Regions from separate parts of the Aminobacter sp. NyZ550 genome, predicted to be linked through region 1. Evidence: predicted binding sites of a transcription regulator. Region 1 holds the regulator's gene; the other holds the start of a gene.
What was found. The regulator LexA, encoded in region 1, represses DNA repair genes until DNA is damaged. The targets are predictions, from matches to a motif close to TGTTCNNNNTGTGTTCNG.

Region 1 (15,379 bases):
AAAAGCCGGAGATTATCCTCGATCCGCAGCACAAGTGGCAGGCCTTTGGCGAAGCCGACGCAGCCCTGATCGCATCGGGCACGGTGTCGCTGGAACTCGCGCTTGCGGGTGTGCCGATGTTGTCGTCCTACAAACTCGACACGCTGGCGCGGATGATCCAGAGCATGGTCACGGTGTGGAGTGCTGCACTGCCCAACTTGATTGCCGACAGGCCGGTCGTGCAGGAAAACTACAACGAATATGTGCGCCCGCAATGGATGGCGCGCTATGTCGAAGGCCTGTTCGAGGATGGCGCCCTTCGACGCTGGCAGAAAGACGGTTTTGCCGAAATTGCCAGACGCATGGCGACCGAACGGCCGTCGGGCGAGATCGCTGCCGAAACGGTTCTCAAACACATCACGAAATGAAAAACACCCGCCGAGGCAATGGCCTAGCGGGTGTTTTTCAAGTCGTTCGCAGCTTCGAGCTGCGACGGCGCCGCGCGCCTGAACGAACGCGGCGCTGAAAGGCTCAGCGCTTGGCGATCGGCACGTAGTCGCGTTCGGTGGCGCCGGTGTAGAGCTGGCGCGGACGGCCGATCTTCTGGCGCGGATCCTCGATCATTTCCTTCCACTGCGCGATCCAGCCAACGGTGCGGGCGAGCGCGAACAGCACGGTGAACATGGTGGTGGGGAAGCCCAGCGCCTTCAGCGTGATGCCTGAATAGAAGTCGATGTTCGGATACAGCTTCTTCTCGATGAAATACTCGTCGGTCAGCGCGATGCGCTCGAGTTCCATTGCCACGTCGAGCATCGGATCGTCCTTGATGCCGAGCTCGCCCAGCACTTCATGCGTGGTCTTCTGCATGATCTTGGCGCGCGGATCGTAGTTCTTGTAGACGCGGTGGCCGAAACCCATCAGGCGGAACGGATCGTTCTTGTCCTTGGCGCGGGCGACGAACTCGGGAATTCGGTCGACGTGGCCGATCTCGCTGAGCATGTTGAGCGCTGCTTCATTGGCGCCGCCATGTGCGGGGCCCCACAGGCAGGCGATGCCGGCGGCGATGCAGGCGAACGGATTGGCACCCGACGAGCCGGCGAGGCGCACGGTCGAGGTCGAGGCGTTCTGTTCGTGGTCGGCGTGCAGGATGAAGATGCGCTCCATGGCGCGGGCCAGCACTGGGTTGACCTTGTACTCCTCGCACGGCACGGCAAAGCACATGTGCAGGAAGTTGGCGGCAAAGTTCAGCTCGTTCTTGGGGTAAATGAACGGCTGGCCGATGTGGTACTTGTAGGCCATCGCGGCGATCGTCGGCATCTTTGCGATCAGGCGGATCGAGGCGACCATGCGCTGGTGCGGATCGGAGATGTCGGTCGAGTCGTGATAGAAGGCCGACAGTGCGCCGACCACGCCGCACATCACCGCCATCGGGTGTGCGTCGCGGCGGAAGCCGGTGAAGAAGCGCGACATCTGCTCGTGCACCATGGTGTGGCGCGTGATGCGGTAGTCGAAGTCGTCCTTCTGCGCCTTGGTCGGCAGTTCGCCGTAGAGCAGGAGGTAGCAAACTTCGAGAAAGTCGCCGTGCTCGGCGAGCTGGTCGATCGGATAGCCGCGGTGCAGCAGGACACCGGCGTCGCCGTCGATGAAGGTGATTTCCGATTCGCAGCTTGCGGTGGAGGTGAAACCCGGGTCGTAGGTGAATGCGCCGGTCGTTGCGTAGAGCGATGCAATGTCGATCACATCTGGTCCGACCGTTCCGCCGCGGACCTTGAACTCGTGGGTCTGGCCGCGGAACTCCAGTTTGGCGGTCGAATCAGTCATCGCATACTCCTTAGTGCTGAGTTGCCGCCTTGCGCGGCGCAATCGTCATAACAAGGCAACCCATTAGGCCCGGAACGCTTGAACTCGCTTCCCAGCTTTCCCGCTGCTTTCAAATTGACCTGTTGCCGCAATGTTGCACCGCAACAGCCTCATTTCAATGCAAAACTAGGAAAGCACTGCTGACCTAATCGATTTGATCAAAAATGCGGGCTAGACTTTCGTCGCGCCCTAGAACGGCGAGCACATCGAACACTCCGGGGGAAGTGCTCTTGCCCGTCAGGGCGGCCCGCAAAGGCTGCGCCACGCCGCCCAATTTAAGATTTTCGCGGCCGGCAAACTCGCGGATCGCGGCCTCTGCATTGGCCGCCGTCCAGTCGGCGGCAGCGACCGTCGCGAGCGCCGCATGCGCGCCCTTGAGGATATCCTTGGCTGGGCCGGCGAGCAGGCCGGCGGCCTTCTCATCGAGCGGCAGCGGACGCTGGGCAAACAGGAAGCCTGCGCCGTCAGCCAGTTCGATCAGCGTCTTGGCACGCTCCTTGAGGCCCGGCATGGCGGCAAGCAGCTGTGCCTTGCGCGTGTCGTCGAGCCCGCCGAGGATGGCATCGCCGCCGGGCAGATAGGGCAAGGTGGCAACGAAGATGTCGAACAGCTTCTTGTCGTCCATCTGGCGCATATGAACACCGTTCAGCGCCTCGAGCTTGGCAAAGTCGAAGCGTGCCGCACCCTTGTTGACGTCCTCGATCTCGAACCAGCTGATCATGTTCTCCATGCTCATCACCTCGTCGTCGCCATGGCTCCAGCCGAGGCGGGCGAGGTAGTTGAGCAGGGCCTCAGGCAAATAGCCCATGGCGCGATAAGCATCGACGCCGAGCGCGCCATGGCGCTTGGACAGTTTTGCGCCGTCCGCACCATGGATCAGCGGGATATGCGCCATCACCGGCACGTCCCAGCCCATGGCGTTGTAGATGACGGTCTGGCGCGCGGCGTTGGTCAGGTGGTCGTCGCCACGGATGATGTGGGTGACGCCCATGTCGTGATCGTCGACGACGACAGCATGCATGTAGGTCGGTACGCCGTCCGAACGCAGGATGATGAAATCGTCGAGATCCTTGTTGGGAAAGCGCACATCACCCTGCACGCGGTCGAGCACCAGCGTCTCGCCGTCCTGCGGCGCCTTGATGCGAATGACCGGCTTGACGCCAGCCGGCGCCTCGGACGGGTCGCGGTCGCGCCAGCGGCCGTCATAGCGTGGCGGCTTGCCCTCGGCGCGCGCCTTCTCGCGCATCTCGGTCAGCTCTTCCTGCGAGGCGTAGCAATAATAGGCTTTGCCCATGCGCACGAGTTCTTCGGCCACCTCGCGATGGCGCGGCGCACGCTCGAACTGCGAAATCGGCTCACCCTCCCAGGTCAGGCCGAGCCAAGTCAGGCCCTCGAGGATCGCGGCAGTTGCGGCGTCGGTCGAGCGCTCGCGGTCGGTGTCCTCGATACGCAGCAGCATGGTGCCGCCGGTGTGGCGGGAATAAAGCCAGTTGAAGAGAGCGGTACGCGCGCCACCAATGTGCAGATAGCCGGTGGGCGATGGGGCGAAGCGGGTGACGACAGGCATGGCGATTTCCAAGGGAAGCAGGGCGCTTGGCCGAAAAACCGGCGGCGCATGGCGTTTGTGTGCGGTTGATGTAGCATAGAAGGTCTGGGGCGCAAGAGGCAGGCCCGATGGGCGACCGCATGCGGGAGGGGCAGGCCGGTAACAATCCGGTGGTCGAAGCCAGCGAGCGCGACTTGCTGACCTCTTCAGCCGTGCCTGCCGTTGCGTGGACACCACCAGCTCTGCCCGAGAGAGATGCTGCTCCTGACGCTGATGCATCGCCGTTTCAGCGAGGACACAAGTCCTGGCTACGGCAAGGATCGCAATTGCTGGTCGGTCACCGGATCACCGCACGATCCACCTTGGCCGCGATCGAAACGGAACTCGACCGCGGTGCGGCGTTCCTGCTTCTTCCGGTTTTTCTGGCCGCCGGTGCCCTGGTGTATTTCGCGCTTCCGAACGAGCCGGATCTCGCGCCGCTCGTCGTTGTGTCAGCGACACCGGCCGTCCTCGCCTTCCTAACGCGCGGACGGCGGCCTGTTCACTACGCGCTCGCCGCACTCGCCGCCTCAATGCTCGGCATGGCGGGTGCAAAGTTCGAGACCGAACGCATGGCAACGAAGATGCTGGGCGCCGAGATCTCGACTGCCATCACCGGGCGCGTCGTCGAAATCGACAATCTGGACAAGGGCAGGGTGCGGCTGACGCTTGACGTTCTGGCGACCGCGCGCCCGGTTTTGCGTTATACGCCCGATCGGGTGCGGCTCGTTGCCCGCAAGCTTCCTGAGGGCGTCATGGCGGGGTCCGAGGTGACGGGTTATGCCAGGCTGATGCCGCCGTCCGGGCCTGTGCGGCCGGGCAGCTATGATTTTTCCTTCGAAAGCTATTTCGACGGCATCGGCGCCAGCGGCTTTTTCATGAAAGGCCCAGAGTTTGCTGCAACCACCCAGCCGCTGTCGGCCAGTGATCGTGCATTCGCGTCGATCGAGAATGTGCGCCAGAAGATTGCCCAGCGCATTCGCGACCGCATTGGCGGTCCAGAGGGCGAAATCGCGGCTGCCCTGGTCGTCGGCGTGAGCGGCGGCATTCCCGAGGATGTCAATGAGGCGCTGCGGCGTACCGGGCTCTACCACATCATCTCGATCTCGGGTCTGCACATGGCGATGGTCGCAGGCACGGTCATGCTTTTGATGCGGCTATGCTTCGCCGCCTTTCCAGGCTTCACCTCGCACCGGCCGGTCAAGAAGTACGCGGCAGGCGCAGCACTGCTCGCCACCGGCGGCTATCTGTTCATTTCAGGCGCCGAGGTCGCGGCGCAACGCAGCTTCATCATGCTGGCGGTGATGCTGACGGCCGTGCTGTTCGACCGCGCAGCACTCACCATGCGCAACCTGGCGATCTCGGCCGTTGTCGTGATCATGATCTCGCCCCACGAAGTCGTCGGGCCGAGCTTCCAGATGTCGTTCGCCGCAACGGCAGCCCTCGTTGGCGCATATGCCTGGTGGTCGGACCGGCGGGAGGAGCAGGCGCTGCCGGTCGGTCAGAGATCGCTGCCGTCCAAAATCTGGCGCTGGCTTGCGACAGTTGCGATAGGCCTCGCCGCGACGTCGGTGATTGCCGGGCTCGCGACCAGCGTTTTTGGTGCATGGCATTTCCAACGTGTCTCGCCCCTCAGCCTGTTCGCCAATCTGGCAGTCAGCCCGTTTGTGTCTGTCCTGGTCATGCCCTTTGCCGTCATGGCTGGCATTTTCATGCCGCTTGGACTCGACGGCCCCTTCCTCGACACGATGGGCTTCGGCCTGAAGGCAATGATTGGCATCGCCACCTGGTTCTCCGAGCGCTCGCCGGTCGATGCGGTCGGCCTTGTCTCGTCACATGCGGTACTGTTGCTCACTGCAGCACTCGTCATCGCGTCGACGGCAACGACCTGGCTGCGCGCCGCCGCACTGCCATTCGCGGCCCTTGGGCTGCTGACGGTCGTGGAAACGGAAACGCCCACGGTTCTCGTTTCGGAAGATGGCCGCCTCGTCGGCGTCCCGGTCGACGATGGCAAGCTGGCCGTCAATCGCGTCCGGCCGAACCAGTTCACCGTCGACAACTGGCAGCGCGCGCTGGCGTCGGAAACACTCGTCACCCCGGCCCGTTCGGCCGCGAATGCAACGAACGGGACTGTCCGTTTGCCCAGCGAGACCGGCTCACAGCCAACAGCCGAGGCAGATGTCGCCGGTACGATACCCGGCAAACCAGTATCTGGAGAGCTAAACGCCGCCGGCGCGGACGCCTTCGTCTGTGACAGCGGGCTGTGCACGGTTCAACAACCGGAGGGGGCACGGATCGTCCATGCGGCGAATGCGAGCGCCGCTGCACGAGCCTGCGACAACGCGAATCTCATCGTCGTCGACGATGCCACGGCAAGCGACGTCTGCCCCGGCGTGGCCGTGCTCACCAAACGCGAGCTGGCGCGCCTTGGCAGTGCGTCGATATTCATCACAGCCGCGGCGGCTGGCGTAGATCGGGCGGTCGAGATACGCCACGCCGTGGCGGAACCGTACCGCCCGTGGCATGCGCAGCGCCAATTTTCGCGCGAGGCGAGGGGCCTTCCGCCCTACAAGCGAGTGGAGATGCCCCCAAAGGCATCAGCCGGGGCAACCAAGGCGCACCCGAAAGCGCCGACTGCGACCACACGGTGAGTCCGAAATCTGTACCCGCCGTCGCAGAGCCGTCAGATACGGCACGATAGCAACAGGGCAGATCAGTCCGGCTTACAGATTGCAGCAGGATGGACAGGCCGAGGTGGCGGAAACGCAGCCCCGGCAATCAATAGCGGCGGATCAGGCCGACAAGCTTGCCCTGCACCTTGACCCTGTCCGGTCCGAAGATGCGGGTTTCATAGGCCGGATTGGCGGCCTCAAGAGCGATCGAGGCACCCTTGCGGCGGAAACGCTTGAGCGTCGCTTCTTCGTCGTCGACGAGGGCGACGATGATCTCACCGGGATTGGCCGTGGTCGAGCTGCGGATGACCACAGTGTCGCCGTCGAAGATGCCGGCCTCGATCATCGAGTCGCCCTTGACCTCGAGCGCGTAATGCTCGCCGCCCATGATCATGTCTGGCGGCACCGAAATCGAATGCGTCTTGTGCTGGATGGCGTCGATCGGCACACCGGCAGCGATGCGTCCCATGACGGGAATGGCAACCGCCGAAGCAACATCGTCGTCATTGCCGGCCGACATGCTGCGTGACGGCTCGGGTTTGCGGCCGAGGCTACCCTCGATGACGCTGGGCGAGAACTTCTTCGCCGCGTTGAGGCCAGGCGCGATCGAATCGGGCAGGCGCAGCACTTCAAGCGCGCGCGCCCGGTTGGGCAGACGCCTGATGAAGCCGCGTTCTTCGAGCGCCGTGATCAGGCGATGGATGCCGGACTTGGAGGCGAGGTCGAGTGCTTCCTTCATCTCGTCGAAGGATGGCGGAATACCCGCTTCCTTCAGCCGCTCGTGGATGAATAGCAAAAGCTCGTGTTGTTTGCGCGTCAGCATCGCCACCCCCGAGGAATCAGAAGAAAAACAAACCCAGAACAAACACTATCTGTTCCAGTTGTGTTCCGCAACTGTTGATATTTCGTGAAGGGTGGAAGGTGCTGCTCAGCGCAACATCATCACCTGGCAGGCGCTGCCGGCTTCGACTGCAGGCGCGAAGGGCACCCGCACGATGGCGCAGTTGGCGTCGGCCAGCGTGCGCAGCATCGAAGAGTCCTGGATCAGGTAGGGTGTGACGACGAGACCCTCAGCGGTCTCGCGCGCAATCGCGCGGACAAAGTCCTGGCGCAGGTCGTTGGCCGCCATTGCCGTGTCGAGAATACCGTTGCGCATGTCGGGTGAATAAGGGCGGCCGCCAAGCTTCGCCAGCAGAGGTTTCAGGAAAATCTGCGAGCAGATCAGGCTGGCGACCGGATTGCCCGGCAGGCCGACGCAGCGGCTGTTGCCGAGCCGGCCGAACATCAGCGGCTTGCCCGGGCGCATCGCGATCTTCCAGAAGTTGAGATCCATGCCGAGATCGGTCAGGACACGGTGAACGAGGTCGTGGTCGCCGACCGAAGCGCCGCCCAGCGTGACGATCACATCGGCGTCGGCGGCGAGCGCCTTGGCGACCAGTGCGGAGATTGCCTCGGTGCGGTCGGCGGCGATGCCGAGATCGAGTACGCGCGCGCCAACCGACTGAACGATCGCCGCGACGCCATAGGCGTTGGAGGCGATGATCTGGTCGGGCCCGGGATTGCTGCCCGGCGGCAATAGCTCGTCGCCGGTGGCGATGATGGCGACCAGAGGCGCCCGCAGCACTTCGACGCTGGGATGATTGGCAGCTGCGATCAGCGAGAGCGCTGCCGGGTCGAGCACACGTCCTGCATCAAGGATGAGGTCGCCCTGCTTGAAGTCGAGGCCCCTGGCGCGGATGTTGCGGCCAGCAAGCGTTGGCTCGAGCACCGCGATCTTGCCATTGCCGAGATCGCGAACGTTCTCCTGAATGACGACGGTATCAGTGCCTTGTGGCACCGGTGCGCCGGTGAAGATGCGGACGCACTCGCCTGGTCCGACGGTGCCCGTGAACTGCTTGCCGGCGGGTGCCTGGCCGATAACCTTGAGCTGCGCCGGCAGTGAAGCGATGTCGGCGGCCTGGACGGCGTAGCCATCCATGGCGGAGGCGTCAAAGGGCGGCTGGGTGCGCAGGGCGTGTAGTGGAGCCGACAGCACGCGGCCTGATGCCTGGGCAAGGCCGACAGTTTCCGTGCCGCGCGGTTCGGCAGCGTCGAGCAGGCGCGCCAGGGCGTCGGCGACGGGCAGCAGCGCCATCTATTCGGCAGCCTTGTAGTCGCCCGACTTGCCGCCGGTCTTCTCGACCAGCCGGATGCCGGAGATCACCATGCCGCGATCGGCGGCCTTGGCCATGTCGTAGATGGTAAGGCAGGCGACCGAGGCAGCCGTCAGCGCTTCCATCTCGACGCCGGTCTTGCCGGTGACGCGGGCAAGCGCCGTGACGCGCAGGCCGGGCAGCGCCTCATCTGGCTCGATCTCGACCGAAACCTTGGTCAAAAGAATGGGATGGCAGAGCGGCACGAGCTCATGGGTGCGTTTGGCCGCCATGATGCCGGCAATGCGGGCGGTGCCGAACACGTCACCCTTCTTGGCGTTGCCCGACAGGATCAACGCCAGTGTCTCCGGGCGCATGACGACATGGCCTTCGGCAATTGCCGTGCGTGTCGTCTCGGCCTTGTCGCCGACGTCGACCATGTTGGCCTCGCCGGTGGCGCCGATATGGGTGAGGGTGGTTGCCATGTCAGGCGCTTGCCAGGGCTGCGCCATCGAGCAGCGCACGCGTCGCCGAGGTCACGTCGGCCTGCCGCATCAGGCTTTCTCCGACGAGGAAACTGGAGATGCCGGATTTCTGCAGACGCAGGCAATCGGCATGCGTGAAGATGCCGCTTTCGCCGACCAGCAGCCGGTCTGCCGGCACCATCGGCGCCAGGCGCTCCGACGTGTCGAGGCTGACCTCGAATGTGCGCAGGTTGCGGTTGTTGATGCCGAGCAGGCGCGACTGAAGCTTCAGCGCGCGTTCTGTCTCTTCTTCGTCATGGACCTCGACGAGCACGTCCATGCCGATTTCGAACGCCTCATCCTCGATACGCCTGGCATCTTCGTCGCTCAGGCTCGCCATGATGATCAGGATCGCGTCCGCGCCCCAGGCACGTGCTTCGTGCACCTGATAGGGCTCGAACATGAAGTCCTTGCGCAATGCCGGCAAGGCGCAGGCATCGCGCGCGGCGGTCAGGAATTCCGGTGCGCCCTGGAAGGACGGCGTGTCCGTCAGCACCGACAGGCAGGCAGCGCCGCCGTCGGCATAGGCCCTGGCGAGCGCCGGCGGATCGAAGTCGGGACGGATCAGGCCTTTGGACGGGCTCGCCTTCTTGATCTCGGCGATCAGGCCAAAGCGGCTTTCACTGTGGCTGGTTTCGAGTGCCGCGAGAAAGCCGCGCGGCTTGGTGACGTCGCGGGCGCGCGCCTTGAGCTCGGCGAGCGGCAGCAGCGCCTTCGCTGCGGCGATCTCGTCGCGCTTGTAGGCTTCGATGCGGCGCAGGATATCGGCCATGTCTCTATCCGTTCGAAACGGCGACCAGTCGGTCGAGCACTGCCTTGGCGCGGCCGCTGTCGATTGCCTCGGCGGCAAGCGGCACGCCTTCGCCGATCGTTGCAGCCTTGCCGGCAACGACGAGGCCGGCACCGGCATTCATCAGCACCGTGTCGCGATAGGCACCCTTGGCACCTTCGAGAACCCCGCGCAGGGCAGCGGCATTGTAGGCGGAATCGCCGCCGCGCAGCTCTTCGCGCGTATGCTTGCTCAAGCCGACCTGTTCGGGCGCCAGCGTAAACGTGGTGATCACACCGTCCTTGAGGGCTGCGACATGGGTCTCACCCGTCGTGGTGATCTCGTCATAACCGTCGCCGTGGACCACCCAGACGTGCTGGGCGCCAAGTTCCTTCAGCGTCTCGGCCACCGGACGCACCCATTCGGGCGAGAACACGCCAACCAGCTGGCGGTTGACGCCGGCGGGATTGGAGAGCGGGCCGAGCAGGTTGAAGATGGTGCGGGTGCCAAGTTCGACGCGGGTCGCGCCGACATGCTTCATCGCCGGGTGATGCGCCGGCGCGAACATGAAGCCGACGCCGGCGTCATGGATGCAGCGGCCGATCGCCTCGGGCGTGAGGTCGATGTTGACGCCAAGGGCGGTCAGAACGTCGGCGGCGCCGGTCAGCGAGGACAGGCCGCGATTGCCGTGCTTGGCGACAGGCACACCTGCGCCCGCGATGACGAAGGCCGAGGCAGTCGAGATGTTGACGCTGTGCGAACCGTCACCGCCGGTGCCGACGATGTCGATGGCATCGGCAGGGGCTTCGACGCGCAGCATCTTGTCGCGCATGGTGGCAACGGCGCCCGATATCTCGCTTACGGTCTCGCCGCGCACCCGCAGCGCCATGAGAAAGCCACCGATCTGGCCGGGCGTGGCTTCGCCCGACATGATGATGTCAAAGGCCTCGCGTGCCTCCTCGAAGGTGAGAGGGGTGCCCGCGGCGACCTTGGCGATATGCGGCTTGAGTGCGCTCATGGCGTTCCCAACGCAAGTGCGCGGGTGATCGCCGCCTGGTTGATCGTTGCTTGATACTCGCCCTGGAGCTGGGCGACGATCTGGTCGAGCAGGTCGTCCGACATGCCCGAGGCAAACTGCTTCTGCGCGTCCTCTGGCACCGCGCTCTTGTCCGCACCGGCAGGCTCGAACACTTCGGCGACCTTGAACAGAATCTGCGCATCGCCGGCAGGGGCGGGGACGATGCCAGTGCCGCCCTGGCCCATTGCAAACATCGCGGAGGCACCCTCGCGGCCAAAATCGGCATCGTCGGCCTCGCGCTTGAGGCCGCGCTTGGTCTGCTTTTCGAGCTTGAGTTCGCCGGCGATCACGTCGAGCGAGGCACCGTCCTTGAGGCGCTTCTCCAACTCGTCGGCTTTTGCCTTGAGACGCTTCGTCGCTTCGGCAGCGGTCCAGTCGGCGACGACCTTCTCGCGGACCTCGTCGAGCGTGCGGTCGCGGGCAGGCGTGATCTCGTCGACCTCGTAGAAGACGAAACCATTGGTGCCGACATTGAGCGGCGGGTTTTCGGTACCGGATTCGGCGGTGAAGGCCGCCTGGATCAGGTTGCGCGAGTCCGGCAGGTCGTTGACGATGGTGCCGTCTGGCTGCTGGCCGGCGCGGTCGATGGCATCGATCGTCACCATCTTGAGCTTCAGCTTGTCGGCGGCAGCCTTCATCGACTCACCTGCGGCGCGGGCGTCCTCGTAGGAGTCGTGCACGTCGAGCAGGATGCGGTTGGCTTCGGCCAGCGCCAACTCCTTGCGGATCTGGTCCTTGACCTCGTCGAAGGTCTTGACGGTTTCCGGCGTGATCTCGCTGACGCGGACCAGCACTGGGCCGAAAGCGCCCTGGACGACGTCGCTGACCTGGTTGGCCTGCAGCGCGAAGGCGGCGTCGGCGACCGCCTTGTCGGCGATCCTGTCCTTGGTCAGCGAGCCGAGGGCCACGTCAGCCGCGGTCTTGCCCTGGTCGGCGACAACCTTGTCGAAGGTCGCACCACCCTTGATCGCATCGGAAGCAGCCTTGGCCGCATCGGCGCTCAGCACAAGCTGGTCGATCTTGCGCGTCTCGGCGGTGGTGAAGTGCGACTTGTTCTTGTCGTAGTCCTGGCGCGCCTGTTCTTCGGTCACGGCTGCGGCATCCATGATGTCTTCCGGCTCGAGCTTGACGTAGCTCAGCTTGCGGAATTCAGGGGCGGCGTAGTTCTTCTTGTTTTCCTCGAACCAGGCCTTGAGCACGTCGTCGCCCGGTGCCGCGATCGGCTCGACGAGCGACTTGGGCAGCGGCAGGTAGTCGATGGTGCGATCTTCGCCGCGGTAAAGTGCGACGGCGCGCAGGAAGGTATCAGGAGCCTCGAGGCCGTCGGAAACGGCTTCGACGATTTGCTGGCGGACCGCAACCTGGGCGCGGTTCTTCAGATAGTCTTCGGGGCGCATGCCGATCTGGCGCAGGATGTATTCAAAAGCCTGGCGGTCGAACTTGCCGTCGGCGCCGCGGAAGGTCGGGTCGTCCCAGGTGAGTTCGGCGAGGCGGTCCTTGGAGAGGCCGAGGCCGAGCTTGCGTGCCTGTTCGTCGAGCACCGCACCGGCGACGAGCTGCGAAAGCACCTGGTTGTCGATGCCGAGCGCGTTGGCCTGGTCGCGGGTCAGGCGCTGGCCGAACTGCTGCGACATGACGTTCAGCTGGCGGTCATAAGCGAGGCGGTATTCGACACCTGTAACATGCGTGCCGCCGGCCGTGACCACCTGGTCGCCGCCGAACTGGCTCATCATCTGACCCGAGATGCCCCAGATCGCGAAGCTGACGACGAGGAGCAGAAGCAACAGCTTCGCAACCCAGGTTCCAGCAGCATTTCGCATCGATTCGAGCATGTAACAGATCCCGTATACGCGCATTGTCGCATGCGCCTGCATGAACGAAGCGCAATAGCGCCCTTCGCCGCCAGTGTCGATTGCTTTGTGGCTTGTTTTTGGTAGTGAGGTTGCCCGAGCGAACATCGATTTCGAGGGAAGAGCACTATGACGCCAGGAATCCGCCCACTCGTTGCCGGCAACTGGAAAATGAACGGCACCAGCAACTCGCTCAACGAATTGCGCAACATTGCCGGCGGTTTCATGAGCGGCCTCGATGCCGAGACCGACGCGCTTCTGTGCGTGCCGGCGACGCTGCTTTCGCGCGCTGCCGAGATCCTGCACCGAACCCCGGTCAAGATGGGTGGCCAGGACTGCCATGCCAAGGAGAGCGGCGCCCATACCGGCGACGTTTCCGCCGAGATGCTCAAGGACGCCGGTGCCAGCCACGTCATCGTCGGTCACTCGGAGCGCCGCACCGACCATGGCGAAACCGACGAGATCGTGCGTGCCAAGGCGGAAGCGGCTTGGCGCGCAGGGCTGGTTGCCGTCATCTGTGTCGGCGAAACCCATGCCGAGCGGGAAGGCGGAACGACGCTGCAGGTATTGTCGCGCCAGATCGAAGGCTCGGTGCCGACGACGGCAACGCCTGCCAATGCTGTCATCGCCTATGAGCCGGTCTGGGCGATCGGCACCGGCTTGACGCCCACGGCTGCCGATGTCGCCGAGGCGCATGCCCATATCCGCGAACGCCTTGCCGCGAAGCTGGGGGCGTCGGCTGCCAAGATGCGCATTCTCTATGGCGGTTCGGTCAAGCCGTCCAATGCCAACGAATTGCTGGCTGTCGCCAACGTCGATGGCGCATTGGTCGGCGGCGCCAGCCTCAAGGCGGCAGATTTCCTCGGCATTGCCGACGCCTATCGCAAGCTCTGATTCACCACACGTGACCGTTGCAAAGGCAGCGTGTCACCCCATATTCGGCCGGCGGGCTTGGAAATGCCTAGAAAGCATTGTATTGAGCCGCCTCCGGAGTGCCGGGCGCTTTTGTGTGCGGCCCTCCCACGTCAGGAAAGATCCCAGGAAGCGCAATGGAAACCGTCCTCATCGTCATCCACTTGATGGTTGTGCTCGCCCTTGTCGGCGTTGTGCTCCTGCAGCGCTCTGAAGGCGGCGGCCTCGGTATCGGTGGCGGATCGGGCTTTATGACGGCGCGTGGCGCTGCCAACGCGCTGACTCGCGCCACCGCCATCCTCGCGACGGTGTTTTTCGTCACGTCGCTGACGCTGTCGATCGTTGCCCGTTACGGCGCCAAGCCGACCGACATCCTCGACCGCGTGCCGACTACCCAGAGTGGAACCACCGGCGGCAACGGCGTTCTCGACCAGCTCGGCGGGTCGACCGCTCCGGCTGCTCCGGCATCAGACGCCACGGCACCCGCGGCTCCCGCGACTCAGCCCGCCGCGCCTGCCGCTTCGGGCACCGAGCAGCCAGCTCCGGCCACGCCGGCAGCCCCTGCGACGCCGCAGGTTCCTAACTAACTATTTACCCTTTGCCGCAACCTGTTGTTGTTTGAACACAGTTGCGGCAAATGCCGCGTCAATCACGACAATTCGATTGGTCAGCCGGTGGTGCCTCCCTTGAGGCGCCTCCGGCTAATCTATTATAGCAGGGTTGCGGCATTCGGCGGGGGAGCCTTGGGGGCACCGCGTTTGGTCGCAAGAAAATTTCGCGTTGAACGTTCGGGATCCCTTCGCCATGCAGCTCCGCCGCATCCTTCTTGCTGGCCTTTGCGCCACTTTCATGAGCTCGACAGCCTTTGCCGCCACCTCGGCCGGCACCGTTGCGGCGCCGCAGCCTGCCGCAAGCGACGTCATCACTGTCGCCGCCAAGAGCGATGCTGCTGAACTCAAGCTGCTCAAGAAAAAGAAGAAGCCGACCGACGAGGACTTGTCGCGAATCAAGGACCTCGAAGCCAAGATCAAGGCCGATAAGGAAGTCGCCCGGCTGAAGATGCTCGAGGCCAAGAAGATGGCGATGCGGGCCGCAGCCAAGGCGAAGGCCGAACAGGCCCGCGAACTTGCCCGCCTGAAGAAGTCTGAAAAGGCTACCGCCCAGGTTGCCACCGCCTCAGCTCCGGCTCCCAAGCGCGATCTCCAGCCGCTCGCTGTGATGAAGCCGATCGAGCCACTGGCGCCCGATGTCGCGGAAGTGGCTTCTGCCGGCAACAATGGCGAGCTGCGCAGCGAGAGCCAGGATCGTCCGCGCCAGACCGGCCTGCTCGCCGGCATCTTCGGCGGCAGCGCGCCGCAGCAGTCGATGCTGCCGCAGACACGTGCGCTCGACGCCGTGCTGCAAGCCAAGCAGGCCAAGAAGCAGTTCAAGGTGAAGTCCGACTTCGAGCCGCAGGAAGTCTCGTTCTCCGGCTACGAGCGCGGCCAGATCGTCGTCGATACCGGCGCGCGCTATCTCTATCTGATCGAATCGTCGTCGACGGCGCGCCGCTATGCGATTGCGGTCGGCCGCGAAGGCCTGGAGTTCAAGGGCAAGGCCACCATCGGCGACAAGCAGGAATGGCCGCGCTGGATCCCGACCAAGGAAATGCAGGAACGCGAACCCAAGAAGTACGGCCAGTACAAGGACGGCATGAACGGCGGGCCGGAAAACCCGCTGGGAGCGCGTGCCATCTACCTTTACCAGGGCAAGAAGGATACCCATATCCGTATCCATGGTACCAACCAGCCGCAGACGATCGGCACAAACTCTTCGAACGGTTGCTTCCGTATGGTCAACGACCACGTCATGGATCTCTACAACCGCGTGAGGATGGGCTCTGAAGTCATCGTCATGTAAGGGGTTTTCATAACGCTGATAGCGGGCCGGCGGTCACGCCGGCCTTTTTGTTTGCATGGCCTACAGGCAGCAACACTGAACAGCCAGATAGGGAAAAGTCCGACGCGGCGGATTTTTCT
Region 2 (15,379 bases), 1.7 Mb from region 1:
ACGGGGTCGCCCTTGCCCGCTACGACTTCCTGTTCCTCTCGGCCGTCGCCATCCAGCTGGCGATGCTGGCGCTCAAGCTGGAAAAGCCGTCGGAAGCCAAGGTTATCCTGATCTTCCACATCGTCGGCACGGCCATGGAGGTATTCAAGACACAGGCAGGTTCCTGGGCCTACCCGGAAGACAGCCTGTTCCGCATCGGCGCGGTCCCGTTGTTTTCGGGCTTCATGTATGCGGCCGTCGGCTCCTACCTCGCCCGCGTCAGCCGCATCTTCGACATGCGCTACACGCATTATCCGCCGTTATGGGCAACGATGCTTCTGTGCGCGGCGATCTACGTCAACTTCTTCGCCCACCACTTCGTCATCGACATCCGCTACGGACTGTTTGCCGTCACAGCAGTGCTCTATCTCCGCACCGTCGTGCACTACCGCGTCTTCCGCTTCCGCCACCGCATGCCGCTTTTGCTCGGCTTCCTGCTGGTTTCGCTGTTCATCTGGTTTGCCGAGAACATCGGCACCTGGTCGCGCGCCTGGATCTATCCCGGCCAGCACGATGGCTGGACGCCGGTCTCGATCCAGAAGCTCGGCGCCTGGTATCTGCTGATGATCATTTCCTTCGTGCTGGTGACGCTCGTCCACCGGCCGCTGCCGGTGGACGCCGGCTCAAAGGCTGTAGAATCTGGCGATGATGTCCCATGCCTCGTCGGCGGTGTCGACAAAGTCGATGATGTCCTGGTCGCCGGGCGTGATCGTGCCCTGATCGGCGAGGAAATCGAGGTCGATCGCCCGCTCCCAGAATGACTTGCCGAACAGGATGACTGGCACCCGCTCCATACGCCCCGTCTGGATCAGCGTCAGCGTTTCGAAGAACTCGTCCATCGTGCCGAAGCCGCCGGGGAACACGGCGACCGCCTTGGCGCGCATGACGAAATGCATCTTGCGGATGGCGAAATAGTGGAAATTGAAGCACAGCTCCGGCGTCACATAGGGGTTGGGCGCCTGCTCGTGCGGCAAGACGATGTTGAGGCCGATAGAGGGGGCTCCGACATCGTCGGCACCGCGGTTGCCGGCTTCCATAACGCCCGGCCCGCCGCCGGTGACGACGACGAACTCGCGATAGTAGGACGCGGCCGAATGCTGCGAGCACAGGCGGGCAAACTTGCGCGCCTCGTCATAATATCTGCTGTTGGCCTCGAGGTTCTTGCGCTGCGTCTCGTTCTTGGCAGCCCAGGCCTCGCCGCCCGGCTCCGGAATGCGCGCACCACCAAACAGGATGACCGTCGAACGTATGCCGCGCTCGGCGAGGATCATCTCGGTCTTGAGCAGTTCGAGCTGCAGCCGCACCGGGCGCAGGTCGCGCTGGGTCATGAAGTCTTCATCATTCCAGGCAAGCCTGTATGTCGAGGCGCGCGTCTGCGGCGTGTCGGGCACACTCTTGGAACGCTCGAGATCCTCGTCGGAGTGCGGCAGCGGCGTCCAGCCAGCCTTGTCCATTGGATTCATTATATGCTCGACCTCAAATTTCGTTGCCCGCGACATTCCGCGGCGTCACCGCGATTGACCCCCAGATAAGCCTGAAATAGGGTCCGCGCGATTTTATGCCAGCTTAGAAGCCTTAACCTTAACGGCCCGTAACGGAGATGTTTATGTCGAAGCCCGATCTCGCCAGCCTGGAAAAGACAATTGATCGGGCGTTCGAGGAACGCGACGGCATTTCGACGTCGACCCGCGGCGAAATCCGCGACGCCATCGAGACCGCACTCGACCTTTTGGACAAGGGTACGGCCCGTGTCGCCCAGCGCCAGGACGACGGCAAGTGGCAGGTCAACCAGTGGCTCAAGAAGGCGGTGCTGCTGTCCTTCCGCCTCAACCCGATGGAGCTGATCTCGGGCGCGCCCGGCGGCGGCTCGTGGTGGGACAAGGTGCCGTCCAAGTTTGACGGCTGGGGTGCTGTCGACTTCGAAAAGGCCGGCTTCCGCGCCGTGCCTTCAGCCGTCGTGCGCAAGTCGGCCTTCGTCGCTCCGGGAGCCGTTTTGATGCCGTCCTTCGTCAATGTCGGCGCCTATGTCGACACCGGCACCATGGTCGACACCTGGGCCTCGGTCGGCTCCTGCGCCCAGATCGGCAAGAACGTGCACCTGTCCGGCGGCGTCGGCATCGGTGGCGTGCTCGAGCCGATGCAGGCGGGCCCGACCATCATCGAGGACAACTGCTTCATCGGCGCGCGCTCGGAGGTCGTCGAGGGCTGCATCGTGCGCGAAGGCTCGGTGCTCGGCATGGGCGTATTCATCGGCCAGTCGACCAAGATCGTCGACCGCGCCACCGGCGAAGTGTTCTACGGCGAAGTGCCGGCCAATTCGGTCGTCGTCGCCGGCTCGCTGCCGGGCAAGCCGTTGCCGAACGGCGATGCCGGCCCAAGCCTCTACTGCGCCGTCATCGTCAAGCGCGTCGACGCCAAGACCCGGTCCAAGACCTCGATCAACGAACTGCTGCGCGATTGATCTTTCACTGAAACCGAAGCAACTTCGACCGGCGCACGAGAAATGTGCGCCGGTTGGCTTCGGAGGGGTGAAATGGACTGGAAGTATCTTCTGACCAGCTTCGATGGTCGTATCAACCGGGCCAAGTTCTGGGCCGGCATCGGCGTGATGATCGTCGTCAGCATCGTCGCCAACCTGCTCGACATGATGCTCGGCCTCGACATCGGCAACTCAGGCGCCGGCGTCATCTCCATCATCGTCACCATCGGCATGATCTATTTCGCACTGGCAATCTATGCCAAACGCTGGCATGACCGCGACAAGTCGGGCTGGTGGAGCCTGATCGCACTCGTGCCCGTCATCGGCGCCATCTGGATCCTGGTCGAACTCGGCATCCTCGAAGGCACCAGGGGCGCCAACCAATTCGGACCGGATCCGCTTGCCTAACAACGTCGATTTCTTCTGGTTGTTCTTTCGCTTTTCGGGCCGCGTCAACCGCGCGGCCTACCTGCTCGGCTTCCTGTTCATGCTGGTGGTGATGTCGTTCCCGCTCTACCAGTTCATGCGTGTGCACCCCGAAAGCGGTGCGGCGCAGGTCTGGTCGATGCTGTTCGGCGCAACCTTCCTGACCTTCCTGTGGGCGCATATCGCCTTCAGCGTCAAACGCCTGCATGACTTCGACAAACCCGGCCTGTTTGCGGTCGCGCTGTTCATCCCGGTGGTGTCGATCTTTGCCTTCATCGCGCTGTGCTTCTTCCCCGGCACGCCGGGCCCGAACCAGTTCGGTAACACCACCAACGCGCCGAAGTAACCGCGCAAAAAGGCCCGGGTTCGATGTCTTACAGAACGCTCGACCCGGCCAAGATCATCGCAACAGCCGAGACGTTGAGCCAGCGCGTGAGCGAACGGTTCCCCGATGCCGGCCTGTCCCGCGTCAGCCAGGAGCTTGTCCGCCTGGCACGCGACCTCGCCGCTTCGGCCAAGGCGCTGGAGCAGCCGATCTGGTGGCTGCGCATCCTGATCGGGCTTGCCATCGCGTCGGGCGCCGGCATCTTCCTGTTCATCGGCACGATCCTGTCCTTCGACCGCATCTCGACCGGCGCGTTCGATTTCGTGCAAGGCATCGAGGCCTCGCTCAACACGCTGATCCTCGCTGGGCTCGGTTTCCTCGCGCTGATCCGCGTCGAGGAACACATCAAGCGCAAGCGCACGTTCAGGCAACTGCACGGGCTGCGCTCGCTGATCCACGTCATCGACATGCACCAGCTGACCAAGGATCCGGCAACGCTGTCTGAAAGCTTCAGCCCGACCCCGCATTCGCCGGCACGCATCACCAAGTCGGCGGACCTTGCGCGTTATCTCGACTATTGCTCCGAAATGCTGTCGCTGACCGGCAAGCTGGCCGCCCTTTTCGCGCAATCGGTCAATGACGACGTCGTGCTGAAGGCGGTCAACGACATCGAGGAGCTCGGCTCGAACCTGTCGCGCAAGATCTGGCAGAAGATCACGATGATCGAAACAGCCCGGCGCTAGCTGCCGGCAACCTGCTCCGGCTTCAGCCTGGGCGACCCCTTGCCCCTGGCTTCCGCGTCGCGCACCAGGGCGACGATGCGCTCGGTCAGCGTGGCCGGGGTGCCGGCTTTTCGCGCGAGCCCGAGGATGGTGCCCTGAAGCGCATCGATCTCGGTCCCGCGCCGCCGTTGCAGGTCCTCCCACATCGACGAGCGCGCCGTCGGGTCGATGGCCAGCATGCGCCTGGCCAGGCGCAGGAACAGCCAGTCGGGCAGGCGCAGTACCGTCGGCAACAATGCGGGCGGCACTGCCGCTGCCTTTGCGGGAACGATGCCATTCGCCTTCATCGCCGCCAGCGCCTCGTCGATCTGCCCGGCGAGGATGCGGCGCCAGCTGGCGTCCGCCAGTTGTGCCGCCAGCGGCAATCCGGACAGCGCGACAAGCGCATTGTTGAGGTTCATCAAAAGCTTACCCCACTGGACGGCCGGCATGTCGGTGTGGGTGGCGACCGCAAAGCCCTCGACGTCGAGCAGCTCGCGCAGACGCTCGTCTCCGGCCTCGATCAGCACCGTCCCGGCACTGGCGCGGTGGACACGGAGCGGCAGCTCGCCTTCGGCCGACTGGACGACGTTGAACGGTACCATTCCGGCCACCACCCGGCGCCGGCCGAGCGCTGCGCGCAGCTTGGCTGCGTTGTCGATGCCGTTCTGCAAACTGACGACGACGGCACTTTCCGGCGCATGCCGGGCGACAAGCTCGGCCATGGCGGCTGTGTCGCCGCTCTTGACGGCAACCAGCACGACATCGGCGTGGGACAGCACCGAGGGGTCGATCGTGACTGCGATGGCGCCGGCGGCAAGCAGGCGGTCGAAGCCGTCGATGTCGCTGACCCGCAGGCCGCCGGCCTTGATCGCGGCAGTGACGCGAGGCCGCGCCAACAGGCTCACGTCGCGCCCGGCCAGCGCCAGGCACGCCCCGGCGTGGCAGCCGATGCTGCCGGCACCAGCGACGACGATCATCCGATGATCCTTGGCCATGCGCCCTCCCGAAGTCCACTATAAGCGACAGCAGACCCGGCGTGGCAATGCCTGCCAGACCGGGGAGCATGGCATCATGGCGGTCGCCGGCAGGGAGCCGACCTGCGCCTCAGGCCGATTTTCTGATGTTGCTTGCAGCAATCGTCCGGTTGCGGCCGCCGGCTTTCGCCTCCAGCAGGGCCGCGTCGGCACGCGTCACAAGTGTCTCGACCGAACCGCCCGCCGGGGACACCGCCACGCCGACGGAGACGGAGACGGCGCCGAGACGCTGGCCGGCATAAGAGAGTGCGACGCCGCCGATCTTGTCGCGCAGCATGTCGGCAAGCACCATCGCGTCCGCCTCGCCGAAGGACGGCAGAAGGGCGGTGAATTCCTCGCCGCCGAAGCGGAAAGCATCGCCGGACGACGCACAGGCTTCGCGCAGCGACTGCCCGACGAATTGCATGACGAGGTCGCCGGCGTCATGGCCGAACTGATCGTTGAAGCGCTTGAAATGGTCGATGTCGATCATCAGGCAGGCGAGCGGCTCGTCCCGGTGGTCCCGGGCGTGCCGCCGCAGCGTCTCGTCGAGGAACCGACGATTGAACAGGCCGGTGAGCGGATCGCTCACCGCAAGTGCCGTCAGCTTTGCCTGCAATTGCAGATTGGCAATGGCAAGGCCGACATTCTCGGCAATGAGTTCGAGGTAAAGCCGCGGCCCTGCCGGCTCGAGCGCGCCATCGACGCGCTCTTCGAGATAGAGCAGCCCGATCATGTCGCCCTGGGCCGTCAGGGGCACGCAGAGCGTCGCGACGCCAGGCGGATCCACGTGCTGGCAGGGAACGTCGGCGCCGCTGCCGCCGCTGTGATGAGTACGGCCGCGCCGCAGACCCCAGCAGGCCGTGGCCGGGAACTCCGCCGCGGAGTGATCCGGATCGAGCCAGAGGCCGACACGTGCCAGCGCTGTCTTGCCTTCGTTGAGGACATAGAGGCCGCCGGCAAGGTCGGGGAAAATCTGTGGCGCGAAGCGCACGACCACGTCCGTCAGCTCCAACTGGTCACGGCATGCCTGCACGCGGTGCATCATCTGGAGGATGAGGTCTTTCATATGCTGGTCGGCACGCCGTTCGGCGTCGAGTTTTTCACGCTCGATCAGGTTCGTGCGGAAGCCCTCGATGGCATCGCTCATCTCGCCGATTTCGTCGGCCCGACGATTGACCGGAACCTCGACGCTGTAGTCCTGCTTGGCCAGCCGGCTGACGATCCCGGTCATGTGGCGCAACGGCGTCGCTACCCGGCGGCTGAGAACGAAATAGAGCACGGCCACGAACAGCGCCCCCGTGGTCGCCAGCATGACCTTGGCGACAAGGCTCCACCAGTTGCTGCGGTCGCGAGCCGCATCGAGTGCCGCAGTCGTGCGCGCTGCGGTCAGGTCGCGGAAATGGGTGACCGTCTGAAGCAGCGCATTCTGGACCCGTTCGTGTTCGGCGCCGAAAAGAGCTTCCTGCGCGGTCGTCTTGTCGCCGTTCTGATAGGCCGTTATGGCGGCTGCCTCGAGCTTGTCCAGCTCGTCCGCGTGAGCATTGATCGCACGCAGCGCCGCAGCTTCTGCCGGCGCGGGATCGCGGGCCGCCAGGTCCGACGCAACGGTCTCCAGCCGCCGTTCCGCAGCCTCTTGCACGCGAAACGCCTGGAGATGGCGCACCTCACCGCGCATCACGTAAAGCCTCGCTTCGTCGCTGCGCATTTCCGCACCAAGGGCAAGATCTTCGGCCAGCGTGTCGAGCGTGAGATGCTCCTCGGCCGCAGCGCGCTCCTGGAGGGCGCTGTTGGACGACAGGATGAACGAAACGCCGGAAAGCGCCGTCAGGACGACAGTGATGCCGTAGGCCCAGTGGGTGATCGTGGCAATTCTCATGCCGCGACAATGCCAGCAGCTGATTGCAGGAGACTTAAGGACCGACTTAAAAATCGTAGGTGACGTCGTCTCACCCGTTGCCGCGTTCAATCTCGACATCGACGCTTGCCCGTTGCGGCGCTCGTGACCAGGGCCGCGCCTGATCGCCCCACGCTTTTGCGAAGCTGGAGGCCGATGTCGCTGGTACAAACGACCGTCGTGACAGGAACCGGCGATTCGATTATCGCTGTCGCCATGAAACTGCCGACAGATCCCGCCGAAAACCTCGCCGCCCTCATCCGCTGCCCGTCGGTTACGCCGACCGAAGGCGGTGCGCTGTCCGCACTTGAGACCATGCTGAAGCCGCTCGGCTTCGCCGTCGACCGCCCGACCTTTTCCGAGGACGGCACGCCTGACGTCGAGAACCTCTATGCCCGCCGCTCGGGCAACGGGCCGCATCTGATGTTTGCCGGCCATACCGACGTGGTGCCGATCGGCGACGAGGCGGCGTGGAAGCATCCGCCGTTTTCGGCAGCCATCGACAATGGCGAAATGTATGGCCGCGGCGCCGTCGACATGAAGGGCGGCATCGCTTGCTTCATCGCCGCCGTCGCCCGCCACGTCGAAGCCCATGGCGGCCCGAAAGGTTCGATTTCGCTGCTGATCACCGGCGACGAGGAAGGCCCGTCGATCAACGGCACGGTCAAGCTGCTCGAATGGGCGGCCTCGCGCGGCGAAAAGTGGGACGCATCGCTGGTCGGCGAGCCGACCAACCCCGATGCGCTCGGCGACATGATCAAGATCGGCCGCCGGGGTTCGATCTCGGCCACCATCACCGTCAACGGCAGGCAAGGCCACGCCGCCTATCCGCATCTCGCCGACAACCCGGTGCGCGGGCTGATGACCCTGGTCGATGCGCTGCTCAACCCGGTCTTCGACAAGGGCACCAAGGATTTCCAGCCATCGAACCTGGAGGTCACCACCTTCGACGTCGGCAATCCGGCGACGAACGTCATTCCGGCCAAGGCTACCGCCAGCTTCAACATCCGCTTCAACGACAGCTGGACGGCCGAGACGCTGCAGGCCGAGATCCATAACCGGTTGGACAAGGCGAGCGGGCGCAAGAAGTACCGCAAGGGCCGCAAGGAGCCGGTCGAGTTCGAGCTCGTCTGGCGCGACCGGCCGAGCCACGTCTTCCTGACCCGCAACGACAAGCTGATCGATGCGCTTGCCGGCTCCATCAAGCGCGTCACCGGACGCAAGCCCAAACTATCGACGACGGGCGGCACCTCCGATGCACGCTTCATCAAGGACTACTGCCCGGTCGTCGAGTTCGGGCTCGTCGGCAAGACCATGCACATGGTCGACGAGCGCGTGCCGCTTGCCGAGCTCGAACAGCTGACACAGGTCTACCAGCAGTTCCTCGCAGACTGGTTCGGATGACGAATGGCCCTGATGCTGGCAAGCGATGAAATCGAGCAGAATCTGGCGGGCGCCTGGCGGCTGATGCTGGGCAAGGCCGACGGCCTGCGCCAGCTCGATCTCAGCGCCGACGGCTTCTGGAATTCGTTCTTCGCAATCCTGGTTGCCGTTCCCGCCCTCGTTGTCGGCTGGGCCGGGGTGTCCAATGACGTCGCGCTGGAGACGGCGACGTTCGCCAGCCGCTTCGGGATCGTCGTCCGACTGGCGATGGTCGACATCGGCGCCTGGGTCTTGCCGCTCATCGTGCTGGCACTGGTGGCGCCACGCGTCGGCATCGGCGACCGTTTCGTCCATTACGTCGTCGCCAGCAACTGGACGTCCGCGATCATCGCCTGGCTGATGCTGCCGGCAGCGCTCGCCCGCATGCTGTTTCCGGCGGCTGACAACGTTGTTTCGCTGCTGTCGTTGGCGGTGTTCGCACTCGCGATGGTGTTCACCTGGCGCATGACCAACGCCACCATCGGCAAGGGTGCGGCGATCGGGTCGGCCGTCTTCGCCGGCATGTTCTTCGTGTCGCTGCTGGTGCTGTTTGCGCTGCAGGCCCTGTTCGGCATCCAGTTGCCGGCCTGAACGCCCCGCGCCCGCAGCTCAACGCCAGGCAGCAGCGGCAGCACCTAGCATCAGTACGGCCGCAACGACTGCCGAAGCGGCAAAGCCGTAATTGGCGTAGAGCGGACCGAAGGCGGTGGTGCCGACCGACACGGCAAGATAGGTCACCGCGCTGTTCAGCCCCATGATGGTTCCACGCCTGCTAGGGTCGAGCGCGGACAGGCGCATGACCAGCACGTTCAAGCCGAAATGGTTGCCCAAGCCCCACAAGGCCATGGTGGCGATCAGGATGGTGAAAGTGCCGGCGACTGCCGCGATGAGCACATAGATTGCTGCCACGCCGAGATAGGCTATCGGCATGACGCGCCGGGCGCCGAGGCGGTCGACAATGCCGTCCAGCAGTGCGGCGGCACCGAAACCGATGCCGTAGGAAATGGCGGCGAGGCCATTGGCGCTGACCGGCCGGCCGAGCGCCTGATGCAGATGATCGCCGAGATAGCCATAGACGCCGTAAAACGCCGTCATGAAGGCGCCACAGGCGATCAACAACGGGACGATGCCGGGCGTCGCCAGCGCTCCCAGCGGCGCTGGAGCGACACCGCCGGCCGGCTTGTCGTCGGCCGACATCGCCGAAATCGCTGCCAGCGCAATGGCAGAAAGCAGCGCCACCGCGCCGAATACCGCGCGCCAGTGAACGAGGTCGGCGAGCACGGCAGACATCGACACGCCGGCGACCATCGACAGCGTCCAGCCGGTCAGCACGACGCCGATGGTTCCGCTTTCGCGGCCGGGTGGAGCAACGGCCGCGGCGCTGGCATAGATCGCCGGTAGGGCTATTCCGGCCGCGATGCCGGCCAGCAATTGCGCTGCGACCAGCACAATGACCTGGGGTGCCGCGGCACTGGCCAAAAGGGCTACGGCCAGCAACGCCAGCGCCCGCTGCAACATGCGCTTGGCGCCGAAGCGGTCGATGTAGCGGGCAAGGAAGAGGGCACTTGCCGCGGTGCCCAACCCGAAGGCTGAGGCCGCCGTCATGACCACCGGCACGGAACTGCCGAAGCCTGCCGCAACCTCGGGCGCGATCGGGCCGAGGACCAGCGAATTGGAACCGATGACGGCAATGCAGCCGGTCAATAGATAGGCAGCCCGGGGAATGCGGGCCACGGGTTCGGCAGCAGCGGGAAGTGTTTGATCAACGTTCGACATTGGCGCATATTCTCCGAATGATGTTCGGCTTCAACGGAGAATTTCCGGATGGATGAAGAAACAGACGGCATTCGGCAGAACCGCCTGCCGGAGCGCTCGATCGATACCGCCGACCGAAGGCTGTTAGGCGTGCTGGTCGAGGACGCGACGGTCTCCTACGCCGAACTGGGCGAAAAGGCAGGCCTGTCGGCGCCGGCGGCGCATGAGCGGGTCAAGCGCATGCGCCGGTCCGGTGCCATCCGCCAGACCGTGGCCATGGCCGATCCGAGGTCTGTCGGCAAGCCGCTGCTGGCCTTCGTCCATGTCGACACCAGGGGTTGGGGCAAGACGCCGGAACTGATGGCGGTCTCGTCGTTTCCGGAGGTCGAGGAAATCCACACGGTTGCCGGCGACGCCTGCATCCTGCTCAAGGTGCGGACCGAGGACACGCGCGCGCTGGAGGGGCTGCTCGCCCGCATCTACGACACGCCAGGCGTGACCTCGACGCGCAGCTATGTCGTGCTGTCGACCTATCTCGAACGGCCTGTACAGCCCGGGATCACCCAGGACTGGCCGGCGCCGAAGCTCGGAACCAATCCGATCTACTGAAGCAATTCAAGGACAAGTGCGCCGCGGCTTTCCGCCCCAAGCAGCGCAACTCTAGAGATCAATAATCGACGCCGCTGAGATAGAGCCCGTCGGGCGGCGCGACCTGGCCGCAGGCGGCGCGGTTGCGTGCGTCGAGGGCTGCCTTGAGGTCGTCGGCAGTCCAGCCGCCCTCGCCGACGCGTTTCAGGCTGCCGACCATCGAGCGGACCTGATTGTGAAGGAACGAGCGCGCCGACGTCCTGACTTCGATCATGTCGCCGCTGCGCGTCACGTCGAGTTGGGCAAGCGTCCTGAGCGGGCTGTTCGCCTGGCACTGCGTCGAGCGGAAGGTGGTGAAATCATGCCGGCCGAGCAGGAGCTTGGCGGCGTCCGCCATCGCCTCGTGGTCGAGGCGCTTGGGCACCCACCAGACCTTGCCACGCTCGAGCGCTGCCGGCGCGCGTCGGTTGAGAATACGGTAGATATAGTGCCGCCCGGTGGCGGAGAAGCGGGCATCGAACTCGTCAGGCACTTGCCGGGCGGCGATGATGGCGACGGTTTCGCCGGCCATCTGCAGATGCGCGTTGACGGCGTCGCGCACCTTGTCGTCGGCCCAGGCCTTGGTCAGGTCGGCATGAGCGACCTGAGCCGTGGCATGCACGCCCGCATCGGTGCGGCCGGCGCCGCGCAGCGAGATTTCGTCGCCCGAGAACTTCAGGATCGCCTGCTCGATCGCCGCCTGCACGGTGTGCAGGCCAGCCTGCCGCTGCCACCCGGCATAGGCGCGACCATCATATTCCAGATCAAGGCGATAGCGCGGCATGTGCAGTCAAAGCTCCGGCCGCTTTACGCGGCAAGAGCAGTACCGAAGGCCGAGGCATAGACCAGCTTGCCCGTCTCGGGCGCCTCGCCCCAGGCCAGGGCCTGCAGCGCGTCGCACTGGTAGTCGCTCTCGAACCCTGCTGCACGCTCGTGGCTGTAGCCGAAGCGGCCATAATAGGCCGGATCGCCAAGCACCACGGCGATCGTCTCGCCGGCATCCTTGAGCCGGATGTGGGCTTCGCGGACCAGCGCGCCACCGATGCCGGTGCCGTGGAAATCGGGCTCGACCGCCAGCGGGGCGAGCGCCACCGCCGGAACCGTCTTGCCGCCGTTCTGGATGTAAAGCCTGGAAAACAGGATGTGGCCAACCACATCGCCATCCTCTTCAGCCACCAGTTCGACGACCGCATCGCCTTCGGCAACCAGCGCATCGACGAGACCAGCCTCGGCCTGCTGCCCGAAGGCGTGTTCTTCTACGAGGCGGATCGCCTCGCGGTCGCGGGGCGTAGCTGCCCTAATCGACATCATGCTCATGACAACTTCATTCCTTTTTCGATCTTGGCACCGCGCAGGAATTCATCCGCGGTGACGGGTTTTCCTCCCGCCCTTTGTACCTCGACCAACCTCACGGCAGCGTCGCCGCAGGCAATCTCCAACCGGTCGTCGAGAACCGTTCCCGGCTCTCCTTGTCCAGCGGCGCGTTGCGAGCGCAGTATTTTCAAGCGCTCGGTTCGTCCGCCGATTTCGATTTCGCACCATGCGCCGGGGAATGGCGATAGGCCGCGGATATTGTTGTCGACCGCCGTCGCCGGCAAGGTCCAATCGATCCGCGTCTCCGCTTTATCGATTTTTTTGGCGTAGGTCACGCCTTCCGATGGCTGCGGCACCGTTTCCAGCTTGCCCGCTTCGAGCTCTGCGAGAGCGTCCACCATCAGCAAAGCGCCTGCCGCCATCAGGCGATCGTGCAGCTCACCGGCCGTCATGTCGGGTCCAATCGCGACTTTTTCAAGTCGAGCCACCGGTCCGGTGTCCAATCCCTCTTCCATCCGCATGACCATCATGCCGGTTTCCGCATCGCCCGCCATGATGGCGCGCTGGATCGGAGCCGCCCCGCGCCAGCGCGGCAGCAGCGAGGCATGGCCGTTGTAGCAGCCAAGCCGCGTGCCCTGAAGAATGGCCTTGGGTAGCAGCAAACCGTATGCAACGACCACTGCGACGTCGGCCTTAAGCTGGGCAAAGGCCGCCTGTTCGGCCTCCCCCTTCAGCGACAGCGGCGTGCGCACCTCGATGCCCAGCCGCTCGGCCTCGCGCTGCACCGGCGACGGCGTCAGCTCCAGCCCGCGGCGCCCTGCGGCGCGCGGCGGCTGCGAATAGACGGCAACGACCTCGTGGCCGGCTTCTGATATCGCACGCAGCGTCGGCACGGAAAAATCCGGCGTGCCCATGAAGATGACGCGAAGGCTCATTCTGTTCCGGCTATCCCGCACAGCCCCGGACGGCGCCGGCCGACCGTTCAGGCCATCGCTTCAAACGGGTTTACGAGCTTCAGGTCAAGCCCGTCGAAGTCTCCGGTCGGCCAGGCTCTCACCCCACCATGCGGCTCGGCGGACGGTCCTTGGCAAGCTTCTTGAACTTCTTCATCACCATGTCGCGCTTGAGCTTGGAGATGTAGTCGATGAACAGCACGCCATCGAGATGGTCGATCTCGTGCTGCAGGCAGGTGGCCAGCAGACCGTCGGCCTCGACTTCCTGCTCCTTGGCGTTCTCGTCGAGATATTTGACCCGCACCTTGGCCGGGCGCTCGACCTCGGCGTAATAGTCCGGGATCGAGAGGCAGCCTTCCTCATAGATCGAGCGATCGTCGCTACGCGAGACGATCTCGGGATTGATGACCGTCATCGGCGCCGGCTCTTCGCCTTCCTTGGCAAGGTCGATCACCAGCATGCGCAGCGGCTCGCCGACCTGGATGGCGGCAAGGCCGATGCCCGGCGCGTCATACATGGTGTCGAGCATGTCGCGCGCGAACTTGCGGGTGGCGTCGTCGATGCGCTCGACCGGCTTGGAAACCAGGCGCAGGAGCGGATCGGGCAGGATGATGAGCGGCTTGATGGTCATGCGCATCAACTAGGATGTCAGGCGAAAACCGTCAACAGGGCTCGATCCAGGATGTTCCCGTTTTGATCTGAACCTTTTGTGCGAATCGGCTATGGTGCGCGCCATGAACGAGCTTTCCAGCATCCTGTCCGCCCCCATCGCCCAGCTTGGCGCCTCCGTGCTCACGCTCGGGCAGGCGCTGCTGTTTGCAGCCGTGCTGTTCGTCGCACTTGTCGTCGTCCTGATGGTGGCGCTGTGGCGCTCGGCCAAGGCGCGCGCGGTTGCAGCCGCCGAGGCCGCCGACCACGCCCGCGATGCCGAGGCCCGCATGGCGGGTATCCTGCAGGCGCAGGCGGAGATGCAGGGCCGGCTCGGCACGGTGGCCGAAATCTTCGGCTCGCGCCAGGCGGAGCTGACCCAATCGCTGAGCCAACGTCTCGACGCCATGACCGGCCGCCTTGGCCAGACAATGACCGAGCAGACCAAATCGACGCATGAGAGCCTGGCCAAGCTGCAGGAGCGGCTGGCGGTCATCGATACCGCACAAGGCAACATCCAGTCGCTTGCCGGCCAGGTGGTGCAACTGCAGGCGATCCTCTCCAACAAGCAGACGCGCGGCGCCTTCGGCCAGTCGCGCATGGAGACGATCGTCGCCGACGGCCTGCCGCTCGGCGCCTACGAATTCCAGGCGACGCTGTCGAACAACAACCGGCCGGACTGTCTTGTCAGGATGCCGAACGGCGCGCCGTCACTTGTCATCGACGCCAAGTTTCCGCTCGAGGCGTGGAACGCCATTCGCGCGGCAGCCGATACCGAAGGCGCGGTTGAAGCGCAGAAATATGCCGCCCAGGCCTTCCGGCGCGATCTCGAAGTCCACATCAAGGCGATCGCCGACAAGTACCTGATCTCGGGCGAGACCCAGGACACCGCCTTCATGTTCGTGCCCTCGGAATCGATCTTCGCCGAAATCCACGAGAACTTCGAATCGCTGGTGCAGCGTGCCCACCGCGCCCGCGTCGTCATCGTGTCGCCGTCACTGCTGATGCTGTCGATCCAGGTCATCCAGGCGATCCTCAAGGACGCCCGCATGCGCGAACAAGCGCACCTGATCCAGGGCGAGGTCATCCGCCTGATGGAAGATGTCGGCCGCCTCGACGAACGCGTGCGTAAACTCAAGACGCATTTCGATCAGTCGAGCAAGGACATCGACGACATCCTCGTATCGTCGTCCAAGGTCACCAAACGCGGCGAAAAGATCGAGGCGCTGGAATTCGGCACGGGCCATGCCGGCGAGGCGGAAGTTACGGCCAAGCCCCAGCCTCCGGGCGCCCGGGCTGCCGATTCCAAGACTGGGCAGCTCAGGCTGCGCGTCGTCGAGGAAAGCGACTAGCGCAGCAAAGCACTGCCCTCAGGACTGTTTCTCCACCGTCTCCATGCCGTCGAACTCCGGCAGCCAGTGCAACGCCGATCGGTGCCAGACCTGTTTGCGGGGCACCAGTTGCTCGCGCTGGTCCGAAGTTCCGGTCCTCAACCCATAGACCTTGGGTCCGTCACCGACCGAAGTGGCGAACAGGTGCGAGCCACATTCGGGGCAGAAGCCCTGCGCGCGTTTGTTGCCGCTGTCGCCTGTCTTGACGTAAATCTTCGGCGCTCCCGAAAACGCGATCTTGTCCTCCGGCACCGGAACGGTGACGCGAAAGGCCGTTCCGGTCAGTTTCTGGCAATCGGTGCAATGGCAGATCGCCGTCTTGTCCG

Region 2: the regulator LexA is predicted to act here: its motif matches at 13,698-13,715, upstream of N7E70_RS27090 (DNA recombination protein RmuC).

Annotation. Positions count from the first base shown of each region.
Region 1 is NZ_CP114190.1:3,776,398-3,791,776, reverse strand. Features, by position in the region: gene lpxB (lipid-A-disaccharide synthase) at 1-407, shown strand, start outside; gene gltA (citrate synthase) at 511-1,800, opposite strand; gene gltX (glutamate--tRNA ligase) at 1,985-3,412, opposite strand; gene N7E70_RS18810 (ComEC/Rec2 family competence protein) at 3,748-6,075, shown strand; gene lexA (transcriptional repressor LexA) at 6,203-6,919, opposite strand; gene N7E70_RS18800 (molybdopterin molybdotransferase MoeA) at 7,025-8,230, opposite strand; gene moaC (cyclic pyranopterin monophosphate synthase MoaC) at 8,231-8,713, opposite strand; gene trpC (indole-3-glycerol phosphate synthase TrpC) at 8,715-9,524, opposite strand; gene trpD (anthranilate phosphoribosyltransferase) at 9,529-10,539, opposite strand; gene N7E70_RS18780 (SurA N-terminal domain-containing protein) at 10,536-12,431, opposite strand; gene tpiA (triose-phosphate isomerase) at 12,579-13,343, shown strand; gene secG (preprotein translocase subunit SecG) at 13,499-13,948, shown strand; gene N7E70_RS18765 (L,D-transpeptidase) at 14,211-15,260, shown strand.
Region 2 is NZ_CP114190.1:5,439,942-5,455,320, forward strand. Features, by position in the region: partial or broken gene N7E70_RS27010 (DUF817 domain-containing protein) at 1-659, shown strand, start outside; gene N7E70_RS27015 (LOG family protein) at 663-1,502, opposite strand; gene dapD (2,3,4,5-tetrahydropyridine-2,6-dicarboxylate N-succinyltransferase) at 1,646-2,500, shown strand; gene N7E70_RS27025 (DUF805 domain-containing protein) at 2,573-2,926, shown strand; gene N7E70_RS27030 (DUF805 domain-containing protein) at 2,919-3,290, shown strand; gene N7E70_RS27035 (hypothetical protein) at 3,314-4,012, shown strand; gene N7E70_RS27040 (2-dehydropantoate 2-reductase) at 4,009-5,028, opposite strand; gene N7E70_RS27045 (diguanylate cyclase) at 5,138-6,925, opposite strand; gene dapE (succinyl-diaminopimelate desuccinylase) at 7,160-8,347, shown strand; gene N7E70_RS27055 (transporter) at 8,360-8,956, shown strand; gene N7E70_RS27060 (MFS transporter) at 8,975-10,141, opposite strand; gene N7E70_RS27065 (Lrp/AsnC family transcriptional regulator) at 10,190-10,729, shown strand; gene truA (tRNA pseudouridine(38-40) synthase TruA) at 10,788-11,531, opposite strand; gene N7E70_RS27075 (GNAT family N-acetyltransferase) at 11,555-12,064, opposite strand; gene fmt (methionyl-tRNA formyltransferase) at 12,061-12,996, opposite strand; gene def (peptide deformylase) at 13,115-13,645, opposite strand; gene N7E70_RS27090 (DNA recombination protein RmuC) at 13,749-15,014, shown strand; gene N7E70_RS27095 (GFA family protein) at 15,033-15,379, opposite strand, start outside.